Linked DNA regions of Roseimaritima multifibrata. The protein of the gene in region 1 interacts with the protein of each later gene in a pairwise test. Links are inferred from orthologs where the notes say so. Each region holds a gene or a part of one and is shown in the gene's direction. Other genes may lie near its edges.

Region 1 (7,466 bases):
GTGGCAATTTTTCGCTGTCTGGGTGGCCGTTGTTCCGGAGCGATACGATGCCGGCCGAGCTACCCGATTCGCTTATCCGCGGCCTCCTGGAACCGCAGGCAGAACCGTTGTCGATCACACAAATGGCCGGTTTTCCAATGTTTTGCAAGGCGACTAGCGGAACCTCAGCCCGGTTGTCGAGGTACATCCATGCGAACGAGCCCGGTGGATTATTGGAGTGAGCTTGCAGCTATTTGTCCGCCGATTCGGCGTGGGCTGGGAGCGTTTATTTGCCCTCCGGACGCTGGTCCGCGGTTTCCCGTAAACGCATAAAAGATCGCGGGCTATCGCCAAACGACTGGCTCTCAAGCTGTTTTCAGCACGGTTCACGGAACCTCAGCCTGGATGTCGGGGCGCAGCCAAGCCCACGGAGCAATTTGGGCTATGGGACTATCTGAGCTGTCCGCCCTAGAAGTCAGAATGGCTGATGAGGCATCCAAGCCATTCGTTTTAGAGACGACCGCATCAACAGTTCGTGATATGCACGCACTGTCCGGGTCGTTCCCGGCGGCATCGTTAGACGAGGCCTGACCCGGAAATCAAAAAAAGCGAGGGGGGATTGTTAATCAAAGGCCATCCTGCCAATCCAGGCTGAGGCCCAAAGCGACAGCCTACGGCAAGCGAAGAGTCTCCTTCACTCCCACCTCCTTCACTCCCACCTCCTTCACTCCCACCTCCTTCACTCCCACCTCCTTCACTCCCGCTTCCACTGCCCACCTCCAATCAACCCTTCACTGCACCGGCGAGCATTGCTTGGAATTTTTCAAACAAGTAATGGCTATCGTGAGGTCCCGAGGCGGCTTCCGGGTGGTACTGGACGCTGAACGCTCCCGATTCCTTGTGACGCAAACCTGCGATGGTGTTGTCGTTTAGGTTTCGGTGAGTGATTTCGAGGCAGCTGGGAAGGGAGTCTTCGTCGACGGCAAAACCATGGTTTTGAGTCGTGATTTCGACTTTGCTGGTCTCCAGGTCTTGAACCGGCTGGTTGACTCCACGGTGTCCGAACTTCAATTTGAAAGTTTTGGCACCACAGGCCAGGGCCAGCAATTGGTGTCCCAGGCAAATTCCGAATACGGGAACTTGCGGAAGCAGTTCGCTGATCGTTTTGTGTGCGTATTCAAGCGGTTCGGGGTCACCCGGTCCATTGGAAAGGAAGACGCCATCCGGTTGAGTTGCGAGAATTTCCTCGGTGCTGGTTGTGCCGGGGAGGATTGTGACGCGGTTGCCGCGAGCGTGGAAATGTCGTGGAATATTCCACTTCATGCCAAAATCGAGGCAGACGACGTGAGGTTGATTGCCCGCGGCTGCGGAGGCTCCAACCTGAGTCCATTCATCCAGGCCGTGTTCCCATTTCGATTGCTGAGCCGGCATGACTTCGCGGACCAGGTCTCGTCCGACCAACCCTAGGCTGGCCTTTGCCTTGGCGACCAAGCTGGCATCGTCCAGATCGGTTGTGGAGAGGACGCCTCGCATCGCTCCGGTTTCTCGGATGCGACGGACCAAGGCTCGGGTGTCGACACCGGCGATCGCGACGACGTTGTGTTTTCGCAGGTAGTCCGACAGCCCGCCCTCGCTGCGGAAGTTACTGTCGATGCGGCTGCTTTCGCGCACAACAAAACCGGAAAGGGCGGGTTTCCGATGTTCAACATCGGCTTCGTTGACCCCGTAATTTCCAATTTCAGGGTAGGTCATCGTGACAATTTGCCCACAGTAACTGGGGTCTGTCAGGATTTCCTGGTAACCGGTCATGGCGGTGTTGAACACAACCTCGCCAGTGACTTCACCTAATGCTCCAGTTGCTTTGCCGGAGTAAATGGATCCGTCTTCAAGGGCCAGTTTGGCGAGAGGAGCTCCGTTGAGATCGTTTTGAGCGTGCACGGTTCAGTCGGCCTGTTAAATGTCGCGGTGAAAGGATGGTTCCGGCTGTGCGGAAACGCTTTGCCACATGTAAAAATAGGCTAGACCGAAAGTGATGTTTCGACAAGGACCGCAGGTATCTCAAACACGCCATCGGTCGACAAAAACGAGGCATTCCCGGTACCTGTGCAGGTATTTGCACGGTTTTTCATCCGTTTGCCTGACTCTAGAGGCAATCAAGCATTCCCCTGCCCTTCGTCGTTGACCGATCGAGAGCAAACCGGAGTGCGGCCGCTTGTCGATTTAGCCCGGTTTAGACGGGGCTATTGGTTTAGGCGGGGTTATTGGTCTTTGGGAAAGGCGTCGTCAAACGCATCGGCATCGCCAAAGGGCTCGCCGTCGCCGAACGCATCATCGGCGAATGCCTCGCCATCGCCAAAGGAATCGGCTTCTTCTACTTCTTCCAGCGAAGCATCCATCTCTTCTGCGATTTCGACCTCGCCCTCTTCAACTTCGCCTTCTTCGAGCACGGCTTCGTCGTCAGAGAGGGGGTCTTCGCCGGCTGCCATGGCAGCATCGCGCTGGGCTTTTTTAGCTCGTTGCTTGTCGACAACCAAGGCAATCGGTACGGCGAGGATGGTCGTAAGAATAAAGACCAGCCAGAGAATGGTGTACAGCACGGCTAGTGAGGCTCCAGGCAGTGAGAAGCGGGCAACTCTTCGACTCTAATTACTCGACGAAGGGCTGGCAATGAAATTTTCGCTAGATGATCGCGGGTTCACCGCTGTACAGTTCCAGCATCTGCCCGTGAACTTTCGCGGCTCGTAGAAGCGTCCAGATCTGTTCGGGGTCGAAACGGACCGAACCTTCTCCACACAGCGTATCGAGTTCGTTTGCCATCGCGGTCATTTGGTCGGTCGCGGCGTCCAATTTAAAGGATGCCCTCTGCCAGTACCGTTTTAGCGCGTCATCATCGCTCAATTCCAACGGGCTGGAGGCCTGGTTGAGAATCAAGAGGCACAGTCGAGCCACGTCTGTGGCCGAGAGTCCCGGCTGAAGACGGTCGATTCGCTCGGCAAGTTCCGCACACGTCATGGAATATCGGTGGGATAGAAGGAGAATTGCTATTAACGGCCGTTCCTCAACGGTAGCTTACGGTTAACGGTACCTCTGTGAGAAAATGGCCCCCCTTTTGTCAAAAAGCGAACTCCGCTTAAAGGGCTCCGGTGTGGCGTCGACGAGATGCTGTCTAAGTGATTGTGATTTATGAACTTAGGGGGATTTCGTCTGTGATGGATAGGCATCGCATGAAAGGCCCGGAAATGGTATCATAGGGGTCGAAATTGATACCCCAATTATGCCGCCTTTTCAGGTCATCATAAACAGTATGAGCGACGTCCCTTCGAGCGATTCCACGACTCCTGATTCCGACCCCATTGGTAGTGACGAAACTCAATTGGAGGAGGCGGGTGCCAATCCTCATTCCAACAGAATTGCTGCAAATTCAGAATACACGTCAAAGGATTTACAGCATCTGTCGGACTTGGAGCACGTTCGTGAACGCCCCGGAATGTACATCGGCGATACGACGGGCCGCGGTCTGCATCACCTGGTATACGAGGTGGTCGACAATTCAATCGATGAGGCGATGGCCGAATTCGCCTCCGCCGTCACGGTGACGGTCCATACCGATGGCTCGGTCACCGTCGAAGACGACGGTCGAGGCATCCCGGTCACAAGGCATGATCAGCTGTCCGAAGAAATGGACCGGGAAGTGACGACCCTAGAGGGTGTCATGACCGTCCTGAAGTTTGGCGGCAAGTTCCAAAAAGGGGCCTATCAGACCTCCGGCGGACTGCACGGGGTCGGGGTGACCGTGGTCAATTTTCTGTCGCAGTGGTGTGAAGTCGAAGTGAGTCGCGATGGTTGGACATGGACGCAACAGTATGAACGTGGGATCCCTCAGGGGGCCGTCACCAAAGGACGCGCAACCAAAAAGAAAGGGACCAAAACCACTTTCAAAGCCGATAGCGAGATCTTCAGTACGACCAAGTACTCCTACGACGTCCTTTACAAGCGTTTGCAAGAATTGGCCTTCTTGAATTCGGGCGTCCGAATCCGCTTTTTGGATGAACGAAACGGTGAATCGGGTGATTTTAAGTACGAACGCGGGATCATCGAATTCGTTGAACATCTGAACCGAGCCAGCGACGTATTGCACTCCGATGTGATCCACATCGAAGGCGAACGCGACGGCGTCGAGTTCGAAATCGCCCTGCAGTACAACACCGATTACACCGAAACGGTTCAGTCGTACGTTAACAACATTCACACGATCGAAGGCGGGACCCACGTTTCGGGTTTCCGTTCAGCGCTGACGCGAACGCTGAATAACTATGGTCGCAAAGAAGGCTTGTTTAAGGCGACCACGCCGTCCGGGGATGACTTTCGCGAAGGTTTGACCGCGGTCATCAGTACTCGAGTCCCCCATCCACAGTTTGAAGGCCAGACGAAAACCAAGTTAGGCAATAACGATGTGGAAGGGATCGTGAATGGTGGGGTCGGTGAACAGTTAACCAAGTTCATGGAAGAGAACCCCAAGGCCGCCAAAGCGATCGTCCGCAAAGGGTTGCTGGCCGCGGAAGCACGTGAAGCGGCTCGTAAAGCCAAAGACATGCTTCGCAAGCGTAAGGATGTTCTCGGCGGCGGCGGCTTGCCAGGGAAACTTCGCGATTGCATTAGTAAGAAAATGGAAGAGTGCGAAATCTACCTGGTCGAAGGTGATTCGGCCGGTGGGTCGGCCGAGGGAGGACGGATGCGTAACTATCAAGCGATCCTTCCGCTTCGCGGTAAGATCATCAACGCTTACAAAAGCCGCGAAGATAAGGTCTTGGCCAACGAGGAAGTCAAATCGATGATCCAGGCCTTTGGCACGGGCATCGGAGCCGATCAGGATCTGTCCAAACGACGTTACAACAAAATCATTGTGATGACGGACGCGGACGTGGATGGTAGCCACATCCGCACCTTGCTGCTTTGTTTCTTCTATCGACAGATGTTTCAGCTGGTCGCCGGTGGACACGTCTACGTCGCCAAGCCACCGTTGTTCCGCGTCTCTAAGGGTAAGGAACGGTATTACGTTCAAACCGAAGAGGAAATGAAGTCTCAATTGCTGGAACGTGGTTTGGCCGATAGTACCTTCGAAGCCGAAGATGGACGGCGTATCGAAGGCGAAGAAATGCGGAAAATGTGTCATACCCTGGCCGGCATCGAAGATGCCATCATCGCCATGGAACGCCGCGGTATCAGCCTGAAGGCTCACGCCTTACGGTTGGACCCGCAAACGAATCGTTTGCCTCCGCTGCACCTGTTTGTCGGAGTGGATGACCATTGGTTCCACGGGGTCGAACAGGTTGACGAATATTTGAATGCAAACAACCTCGTTCTGGATAGCGAAAAAGAAAAACCGGAACCGGGGGAGGAACCCGAAGCGATCGATTTGACCGCCGAACAAGAAGCTACGGGGCCTTCGGTCAATTTGATCGAATTGCACGAAGTCCGGACCATCAACACCGCCCTGAAGGATCTCCAGCAGCTGGGCATCAGCATCGACGATTTGATCCCGCAGGAACGGACTGGTAGTACCGCTCCGCGATTTGAATTATTGCGAGGGGAAGATACCCGTCGGCCGCTGCAAGATCTGCGTGAATTGCTTCCGCAGGTTCGGGCAGCAGGTGAAAAAGGGCTGGCTGTGACCCGCTTTAAAGGGCTGGGTGAAATGAATGCCGAAGAGCTTCGCGAAACGACTCTGGATCCGGCCAATCGCACTTTGGTACAAGTCAATCTGTCCGATGCCGGAGCGGCGGACGAAATGTTCCGCCTGCTGATGGGGGACAAAGTCGAACCAAGACGCGAATTCATCGAACGGCATGCACTGGATGTGAAGAATCTGGACGTTTAGTCGATAAGGAGGCTTCTGCAGATTATTAATTGCACGTCCTGAATCCTTCCGGTTGCTCGACGCGGGGCGTTTTGTGTCGCCCCGCGACATCGGTTGTTCATTTCTAGATGGTCACTGAACTGTTTTGCAGGTGACCCTTCCCCAATCCCAACGCGTCTTATGCTCCGGACCCTCTTTTTTATTCCCCATGAAGTGGGTGGGATTCCCGTTTTCGGAGTCGGTTGGGCGTTATTGCTGCTGCTGATCGTTGCTGGCATCTATTTGTTGGTCGTGCAACGAAGTGGTGGCTCGATTGCGGATGAGCTAAAGCAAAGTGGATGGTTTTGGGGCATGGTCGCTGTAGCGATCGTCTTTGTATTGCCCAGTATCGAAATTCGTGGGCATTCACTTGTCGCCGGTCAGCCGGGGCCTCCGATCGGAATCGCCATCCGTGGGTATGGCGCCATGATGTTATTGGGGGTCGCGTCGGCGATCGCTTTGGCGGTTTACCGGGCGCCCCGCCGCGGATTGACCTCGGAGGCCATTTTCGGATTGGCGCCATGGGTGCTGGTTCTGGGGATTGCCGGAGCGCGGTTGTTTTATGTCGTTGAGTATTACGATCAGTTCGAAGCTCCGACGTGGGGCGAAACCTTCCGCAACCTGCTTGATTTTACTGGGGGTGGTCTGGTCGTTTACGGTTCGATCATGGGCGGTTTTCTGGGAGCCGCGATCTACTGTTATCGAAACAAGATCCCTCTGCTTCGACTTGGCGACGTCGTAATCCCTTGCCTCTTTCTGGGGATCTTTTTCGGCCGGATTGGCTGCCTGCTGAACGGTTGTTGCTACGGCGGACGTTGCCCTGATAACGGCTGGGCGTTGCGTTTTCCTGCCGGCAGTCCGATCTATTCGGAACAGCTGGTGACGGCTGAATTGGCGGGGTTAAGTTTTGATATCAGCCAGGCCGATGAACTGACCTTGCCGGCTAAGGTGTCCGCAGTTCTGCCAGGAAGTCTTGCTGCAGAGGAAGGCATTCAAGTCGGCCAAACCGTTACCCGTATCGCTCCTATCTATCCGTCCTTGGAGGATCTCGATCCGATGCAACCGGAAGAAGAGATCGCCTGGCAGGGATTGAGAGTCGACGTGGATGGTAAAACGTATCGATGGACCAACGATCAGCTTCCCGATCGCGCATTGCCGGTGGTCCCGTCGCAGGTAATCAGTAGCCTCGCCGCACTGGGGCTTTGTTTATTGCTGCTGGTTCTTTCGCCTTGGGCACGGCGATATGAAGGGTCTTTGGTTGTGGTCGGTTTCGCGGGGTATGCCATCATTCGGTTTGGTTTGGAAATGATTCGCAGTGACGAACCGGGCCAGTTTGGTACTTCATTGACCATTTCGCAGTGGGTTAGTTTGGCGACATTGCTGGCCGCTTCGGGGTTAGCTGTCTACGTCTGGAAAACCAGTCGTCCGCCCGCTCCAAGTACTGATACTTAGTTCATCAGGAACAGGTCAGCCTGCAAAATTCTTTCTGCGCGGCCGTGCGGAAGCGATCCGTTCAATGCGTGGCGCGGGCGACCGTGCCGATGCGGTACGGTGAATCCTTCCCGTCGTTAGGATCGAATTTCCTTGGGAG
Region 2 (7,669 bases), 4.6 Mb from region 1 along the record:
TCTCGTTGGTGTTTAATTTTATAAACTTGCCACCCTGCGGTTGTTCACCGGGGACATAGGGGTGCATCTTGGCCAGGGTAGCACGAAATGGATTGGATTTTACGGACATTCGTAGAACAGCTATTTCAGGATGAAGCGAATCGCAAGCGGGAGAGGAACCGTCAATTTTGCGGAGCGGTACGTTTGGGAAAGGCTGCCGGATGACCGTACCAGTTGAGGATCTCTGGCGTCCGGCTTGCTAGTAAGACGGCCTTTGCGTGGAGATGTTCAGGCCCATGAGTGTAATCCCATTCGGTCCGCTCTTCGTATCGCAGGACATGCAGCCCTTCGGTTTCCACGGCCCACTGCAGTAATTGATTGGGGGCGAAATGGTTGATCACGTGGACCGCGGTTTCGCTGACCGGTTCGGTCCGCTGTGGGCCTCGTCCGGTTGGGGAACCGGGGTCGTCGGTCGTATGGACTTCGACATACAACGCACCCGTATCCACTAGCGACTGAATCATATGCTCCCAAAGCTCTTTTGCAGCCTGTAGGGGAATATGGTCTAGAACCGTCGTGGCTGCGATAAAACCGTATGTCGCCGGAGCTAACTGCAATTCCCGAACATCCAGCGCCAGTGTGTCGATCCACTTGGAAAGGTGCTCTTCTTTGGCGCGCTGTTCGATCCGCTGCAACCCGGTTTCCGAGCGGTCGACCGCGGTCACGTGCAATCCGCATCGTGCCATTTCAAGGGTGTCCCGTCCTGCCCCGGCCCCTAGATCGATGGCTTTGCCCTGGGGGCGGCATTGTTCCAGGAAAGAGGCTAATTCAGGCGACGGAGTTCGCCCATACGCGGGGGATTCGCGTTGATAGGCTTCTTGAAAAGGATCGCTAGGGGGGGGCAAGGAAGCCACGCATCGAACCTGGGTATTAAGAGAGGGAGGGGGGAACCGATCGTTTTATTCGCCAGCGGCTTGCTCGTACAGCCGACGGATTTCCGTCAGGTCGACATCGATCGGTGGCATGCTGGGGTCCATGTCGCGCATCGTATCGCGGACGATCGCCGCCACAGCCGCATTGCGGTACCATTTTCGATCGGATGGGATCACGAACCAAGGGGCATGCTTTTTATTGCATTTGTCAAAAACGTCTTCGTAGGCTTTGCGGTAGTCAGGCCATCTTTTCCGAGCTTCATAATCGCCCGGGTTTAGTTTCCAGTGCTTTTCCGGAAGGTCCAACCTTTCTTTAAAACGTTCCAGTTGTTCTTCCGGGCTGATGTGTAAATAGAACTTTAGGATTCGAGTTCCGCGGTGAGCGAGCAACGCTTCGAATTGATTGATCATCTCGTAACGCTGGGACCAGAGCTCTTTCGGAACCAGATCTTCGACGCGGACCACCAGGACGTCTTCATAGTGCGAACGATTAAAAATGGAGATCATTCCGGTGGCGGGCGTTGCCCGGTGGATCCTCCATAAAAAATCATGCGAGCGTTCGATCGCGGTGGGGACTTTAAATGGATACGTGCGGCAGCCTTGCGGATTCATCTGTCCCAGGACTTTGCGGATCAGGCCGTCTTTGCCTGCCGCGTCGGGAGCTTGCAAGACGATCAATAACGATTGTTTTCCCTCGACAAACAGACGGTACTGCAAATTGCGAAGCTCTTCGATGGCGTGACTGGTAAATAAGGTTCCCTCTTCCTTGTCGCGAAAAGGGCCCATCACCTTGCTGTCGATCGCTTCCAATTGGACGCGTTTTTTGGTGGAGACAATATGCTGATTGACGAAATCAAAATCCATGCGGGAGCTCAATAGGCGACGAGGAAAAGGAAGCAGACGACGTTTGGCGGGTGCTGTGGGGGAAACGGTGGCCGTGCATTATAGAGTCGCCTCAAGACGGAAAAAGCGAAATCCGCAGCGGTCGCGGAAGGCACGCTGCGACTCGCTTGAAAATGATGTCGTAAGGTATTGTAAGTCAAGGGGTTATGGATTCGTTTAGGGGCTTGTGGGCCGTTGTGAACAAGCCCTTTTTGCGGTAGAATTAGCCGCTTGAGAAAGGGGGTCATGCTCGCCCTCTGACCGCCAGAATGGCTTCAACTAATAAGGACAGTTATTTGTCTACCGACGGCAACGATCCCGAGAACGGAAACGGCGAAGAAGAGGGGATGGCCCCGAAACTAGATCTCCAACATGGCTTTGGGGAAAGCGGTCAAGGCGGAGCCGGTGCGCTTCGAATGATCGACCTGCCGATTGAAGATGAACTTCGCGAAAGCTACCTGACGTACGCGATGAGCGTCATCGTCAGTCGAGCCTTGCCGGATGTTCGTGACGGTCTGAAGCCAAGTCAGCGGCGAATCCTGGTCGCCATGAATGACTTGAATCTGGGCCCCGGATCCAAGCGTGTTAAATGCGCCAAAATTTCTGGTGATACGTCGGGTAACTATCACCCGCACGGTGAAAGCGTGATCTATCCGACTTTGGTCCGGATGGCTCAGGAGTGGAACCTGCGGAGCATGCTGATCGACAAGCAGGGGAACTTCGGTTCGATTGCCGGTCTGCCTCCGGCGGCTATGCGATATACCGAAGCAAGGATGTCCGCTGTCGCCGCTCAGATGCTGGATGACCTGAAATTCGATACGGTCGACTACATTCCGACTTACGACGAAGTTCGCACGGAACCAACCGTGCTGCCCAGTCGGTTTCCGAACCTGCTGGTTAACGGATCGGGTGGTATCGCCGTTGGGATGGCAACCAGTATCCCGCCGCATAATCCGGGCGAGGTCTGCGAAGCGTTGATCCGGTTGATCGACAATCCGGACATGACGATCGCCGAAATCATGACCGTCATGCCCGGCCCCGATTTCCCGACCGGCGGGATCATCTGTGGTCGCTCCGGTATCATCCGCGGCTACACCACCGGTCGAAGCACGATCCAGGTTCGGGCTCGTTGCAAGATCGAGGAAATGAAGGGGAACCGGTTCCGCATTGTGGTTTCGGAAATCCCGTACCAGCAAGCTCGTGACCGAGTGATTGAAAAGATCGCGGCACTGGTTAACGATGATCGAATCAAAGGGATTTCGGCGATTCGCGACGAAAGCGATCTGAAAGAACCGGTTCGGTTGGTCATCGAATTGAAACGGGATGCCGATCCAGATGTCGTTCTCAATCAGCTGTATCAGTTCTCGCCACTACAAGATTCGTTCTCGGTCATCTTGTTGGCTTTGGTCGACGGAAAGCCAAGAGAGCTAACCGTCAAAGAAATGTTGCAGGAATTCCTGCGGCATCGTTTGGTGGTCATTCGCCGCCGTACTCAGTTCTTGCTGAATCGGGCTCGACGCCGAAAACATACGGTCGAAGGCCTGTTGTTGGCGTTGGCCAACATCGACGAAATCATCAAAACCATTCGAACAAGCCGTACCCAGCCGGAAGCAAAAAAACGGCTGATGCAGATCGAATGCCCGGCCGCTCTGATGCAGCGAGCCATCGGCGATAAGGGGTTTGAGCAGTTTGTCGAGGAGCGTGGTGCAGCCGATTCGTACACGCTGACAAGTGTTCAAACCGATGCGATCCTGCGGATGACGCTGGGGCAATTGGTCAACCTGGAACAAGAGAAACTTGGCGGCGAACATGCTCAGCTGTTGGAAGAGATCCTGGAATACCTGGATATCTTGGGCAGCCAAGAACGTATCTATGGAATCATCAAGGACGACTTGATCGAAATGCAGCGTCGGTTTGGTGATAAACGCCGTACCGAAATTAGCACCGAAGAACTCGGTAATATCGATCTTGAAGATCTGATCACCGAAGAAACGATGGTCGTTTCCATCAGTCACCGCGGCTATATCAAGCGGACCCCCGCCACCACCTATCGAGCTCAGCGCCGAGGCGGAAAAGGACTCAAGGGGGCCAAGACCGAAGACGAAGATCCGATCGAACATCTGTTTGTCGCCAGTACCCACGCCTACCTGTTGTTCTTTACGACCACCGGGAAGGTTCGCTGGCAGAAGGTCTATGACCTGCCACAGTTGTCTCGTGAAAGCCGCGGCCGAGCGATCGTCAATCTGTTGAATCTGGAAGAGAACGAGCAGATCGCGGAATGCTTGGCGATCCGCGATTTCGATCAGCCCGGCCACTTCATCATGATGGCCACCCGCGAAGGGTTGGTTAAAAAGACCAGCTTGGAAAGCTACAGCCGTCCGAAACGTGGCGGGATTATCGCGATTAAGCTGCGTGAAGATGACAGTTTGGTCGACGCAGCCGTTGTCGGTCCCGAAACCGAAGTGGTGTTGGTCACCAAGTCGGGGATGGCGATCCGCTTCGCAGAAAGTGATGCTCGATCGATGGGGCGAAATACCTCCGGCGTGAAGGGCATCAATCTAGGCAAGGATGACGAAATCGTCGGAATGGTCGTCGCCGATCCCGATGCAACGTTGCTGACCGTCTGCGAGAAAGGTTACGGCAAACGGACGCCGTTTGGACCAAACGCCGCTGCGGATAGCGATGAAGAAAACGAAGAAGAAACCTCTGGATCGGCTCGCTATCGCACCCAACGCCGTGGTGGCAAAGGGTTGCGAGACATTCGCACCAGCGAGCGGAACGGGAATGTTGTCGATATCGTGCGGGTCACCGACGATGACGAGATTCTGATGATGACTGCCAAAGGCAAGATTCAGCGGGTCGCCGCTCGTGAAATCAGTGTGATCGGTCGAAACACTCAAGGGGTTCGGATCATGAACCTCGGCGACGATGACACCCTGATCGCCGTCGTTCGAGTCCCGGCAGAAGAGAAGGAAGAAGAAGGAGCCACACCTGAAGGTGTAACGCCGGAAGGGACTGCTTCGGAAACGGGCGATGTTAAAGCTGCCGATTCCGACGCTGCGACCGAGCAAGCTCCCGCTCCGGAAGATTCGCCAGAGGATGATTCGGAATCGACCGAAGAGTAAAACCAGTAAGCTGCAATGCGGGGCCCTCACCCGGGCTCCGCAAGCTTTCTACTTTCATAGCGGAACGGCGCGAGCCGTCCGGCTCTCGTCCTGCCAATCCCACGTATGTACCGGTCGGTTCGCGCCGTTCCGCGAGGCAAACATCTCGCCCCAAATACTTTCTTAGCGAAACGACAAAAGCCCAATGCCATCTACTTTGGCTGTCTAGGGGCGCATTTCCTGGCGGATCGAAGCAAGCTGACCGGCAAATTTATGGTCTGTTCAATGCGCTTGCCGGACGGCTCGCGCCGTTCCGCTAACAATGTAGATGGCATTGGACGCAAGCCGTCCGGCAGTCGGCTTAGAAATCCCGCGTGTTCCCCGGTCGGTTCGTGCCGATCCGCGAGGAATTTCGGCGGGCACATCTCGCTCTGCGGATGATAGTCCCTACCGGCTGCCAATTCCTTCGGTTCGAACCTGGTCTTTGAACAGGTTGTCGAATTTTCGAATTTTGGGAGCGACGGTTGATTGGCAGTAGGCTTGATACGGGTTTTTGCGGAAGTAGTCCTGATGATATTCTTCCGCCAAATGAAATTGCCCGACGGGCGTGACTTCCGTGACAATCGGTCTGCGGAACTTTGGCGATTTGTTTAGTTTCGCGATCACTTTTTCCGCTTCGGCTTTTTGTGCTTCGTCGTGATAAAAGATTGCGCTGCGGTACTGCGGCCCTTTATCGACACCTTGCTGGTTCAAGGTCATCGGGTTGTGGATCTGAAAAAAGACATCCAGTAGTTGTCGGTAAGAGACAACATTGGGGTCGTAGAAAATCTGGATCGCCTCGGCATGTTTGGTCCTCTTGGAAAGGACCATCTGGTAGTTCGGGTTCGTCACGTCAGGGTCTCCGGTATAGCCGGAAACGACATCGTTGACTCCCTTCATTCGCTCGAACACAGCTTCGGTGCACCAGAAACATCCACCGGCCAGTGTCGCCACTTCTTCTCCTTCGCGAGGCATCAGGCCAGAGGTTTTTTGAGCGTGCCCGCTGGGGGCAGCCACAAATCCTCCGAGCACGAGTCCCAGGAAGATCGCCAGTGATTTTCTTGATTCTCGTGTCAACACTTGATTCTCCAGGCGAAGGATAAAGTCGTCGTTTCCGGGGCGGGAGGACCATAAAACGAGGGCCTGCAGAAAAGCAGGCCCTCTTAGCAATGTTCAAAAAGGAGCTCAGCCCACCTGCTAGTTTACAGCAAGTTGCGGTCGGCTAGCAATCTTTCAGCGTCCAGAGCGGCCATGCAGCCGGTTCCTGCGGACGTAATTGCCTGGCGATAGTAGTCGTCGGCAACATCACCTGCCGCAAAGACACCTTCGACGCTGGTCGCGGTGCGGAAGGATTGGGTCCAGCGAATGTAGCCTTTGTCCGTCAATTCGACCTGATCGCCCAGGAAGCTGGTGTTTGGGGTGTGCCCGATGGCTAGGAATAGGCCACCTGCTTCGACGGTATTTTCCTTGTTTTCCACATTTTGGCGAAGCCGGATCGCGCTAACGCCTTGGGAGTCGTCGCCCAGCACTTCTTCGACTTCGTGGTTCCAAAGGACTTCGATTTTCTCAGTGCTTTCCAAGCGTTCCTGCATGATTTTGGAAGCTCGTAATTCGTCGCGGCGGACCACCAAATAGACTTTGGATGCGAATTTGCTTAGGTAGCTGGCTTCTTCGATCGCGCTGTCGCCACCGCCGACGACGACCAGGGGTTTGTTGCGGAAGCGAGGCAACGCTCCGTCGCAAACCGCACAGGCACTGACGCCGCGATTTTTGTAAGCATCTTCTGAATCAAGGCCCAAGTAATTGGCTCGAGCTCCGGTTGCGATGATCAGCGTATGGCAACGGTGTGTGCCGTTTTCCAAGGTTTCGATCGTGAACGGGCCTTTGCTTAGGTCCGTTGCCGTCACGTCGTCGGTGATGACTCGAGTCCCAAAATTGCGGGCTTGTTGCCGCATTAGGTTCATCAGCTCGGGGCCGGTGACCGCGTGCGCTTCCTCTTCGACGGGAGGGAGCATGTATTTTTGCTCGTCATCGATCGCCGAATTGACGAACTGAGACAGTTTTCCCGAGGGAAATCCTGCGTAGTTTTCGACTTCGGTCGTCTGGGCAAGCTGGCCTAGAGGGAGGGTCCCCTGTTGGCGGTTTTCTTCCGTGTTGGCACCTTCGAAGACCAGAGGCTCCAAATTGGCTCGGGAAGCGTAAATAGCGGCCGACCAAGCGGCGGGACCACTTCCGATGATGATTGCTTTTTCGATTTTATCCGTCACGTGGGCTTTAGCTCCGTTGGAGACGTGGGCGATGGGGTGTTGCGCGGTTATTATAGGCAGTTCATCCTTGTGTCGAGTACCGGCCGACGGGCAGTTCATTTTCCTCTATCTAGTAGCCAATTAAACGATGACGACTCTTCTGGTAGCTGTGGCCTCCATGCTCGGGTTTATCGTTGCCTATAACACGTACGGAAAGTGGTTGGCAAAGTACCTGTTTGGGCTGACGGATAAAAATGTCACTCCCAGTCACGAAATGCGGGACGATGTCGATTTTGTCCCGACCCGTCGCTCCGTTATTTTCGGTCATCACTTCACTAGTATCGCCGGAACGGGGCCGATCGTCGGTCCGGCTTTGGCGGTTTTCTGGGGTTGGCTACCGGCTCTTTTGTGGGTCATTTTTGGATCGATCCTGATCGGCGGCGTCCACGATTTGGCAGCTCTGGTTATTTCCCTTCGCAACCGAGGC

The links.
Region 2: the proteins of FF011L_RS00410 (region 1) and gyrA interact in binary tests that used the Escherichia coli proteins (3 or more experiments, as listed by UniProt). The link is inferred for Roseimaritima multifibrata from one-to-one orthologs.

Annotation. Positions count from the first base shown.
Region 1 is NZ_CP036262.1:81,824-89,289, forward strand. The notes cover bases 2,962-6,070. They hold FF011L_RS00410 (DNA gyrase subunit B), read left to right. Parts: upstream 2,962-3,283; coding sequence 3,284-5,857; downstream 5,858-6,070. Other genes in these bases: FF011L_RS00405 (hypothetical protein), read right to left, coding at 2,962-2,991; FF011L_RS00415 (prolipoprotein diacylglyceryl transferase), read left to right, coding at 6,017-6,070. In the rest of the region: carA (glutamine-hydrolyzing carbamoyl-phosphate synthase small subunit), read right to left, coding at 763-1,917; FF011L_RS00400 (hypothetical protein), read right to left, coding at 2,238-2,576; more of FF011L_RS00405, read right to left, coding at 2,659-2,961; more of FF011L_RS00415, read left to right, coding at 6,071-7,327. UniProt on the Escherichia coli protein: DNA gyrase negatively supercoils closed circular double-stranded DNA in an ATP-dependent manner to maintain chromosomes in an underwound state.
Region 2 is NZ_CP036262.1:4,645,384-4,653,052, reverse strand. Bases 1,807-5,118 are described here. They hold gyrA (DNA gyrase subunit A), read left to right. Parts: upstream 1,807-2,140; coding sequence 2,141-4,918; downstream 4,919-5,118. Also shown: hisC (histidinol-phosphate transaminase), read right to left, coding at 1-109; FF011L_RS16830 (class I SAM-dependent methyltransferase), read right to left, coding at 162-893; FF011L_RS16825 (polyphosphate kinase 2 family protein), read right to left, coding at 939-1,775; peptide-methionine (S)-S-oxide reductase MsrA, read right to left, coding at 5,345-6,016; FF011L_RS16810 (NAD(P)/FAD-dependent oxidoreductase), read right to left, coding at 6,139-7,302; FF011L_RS16805 (carbon starvation CstA family protein), read left to right, coding at 7,331-7,669. UniProt on the Escherichia coli protein: A type II topoisomerase that negatively supercoils closed circular double-stranded (ds) DNA in an ATP-dependent manner to maintain chromosomes in an underwound state.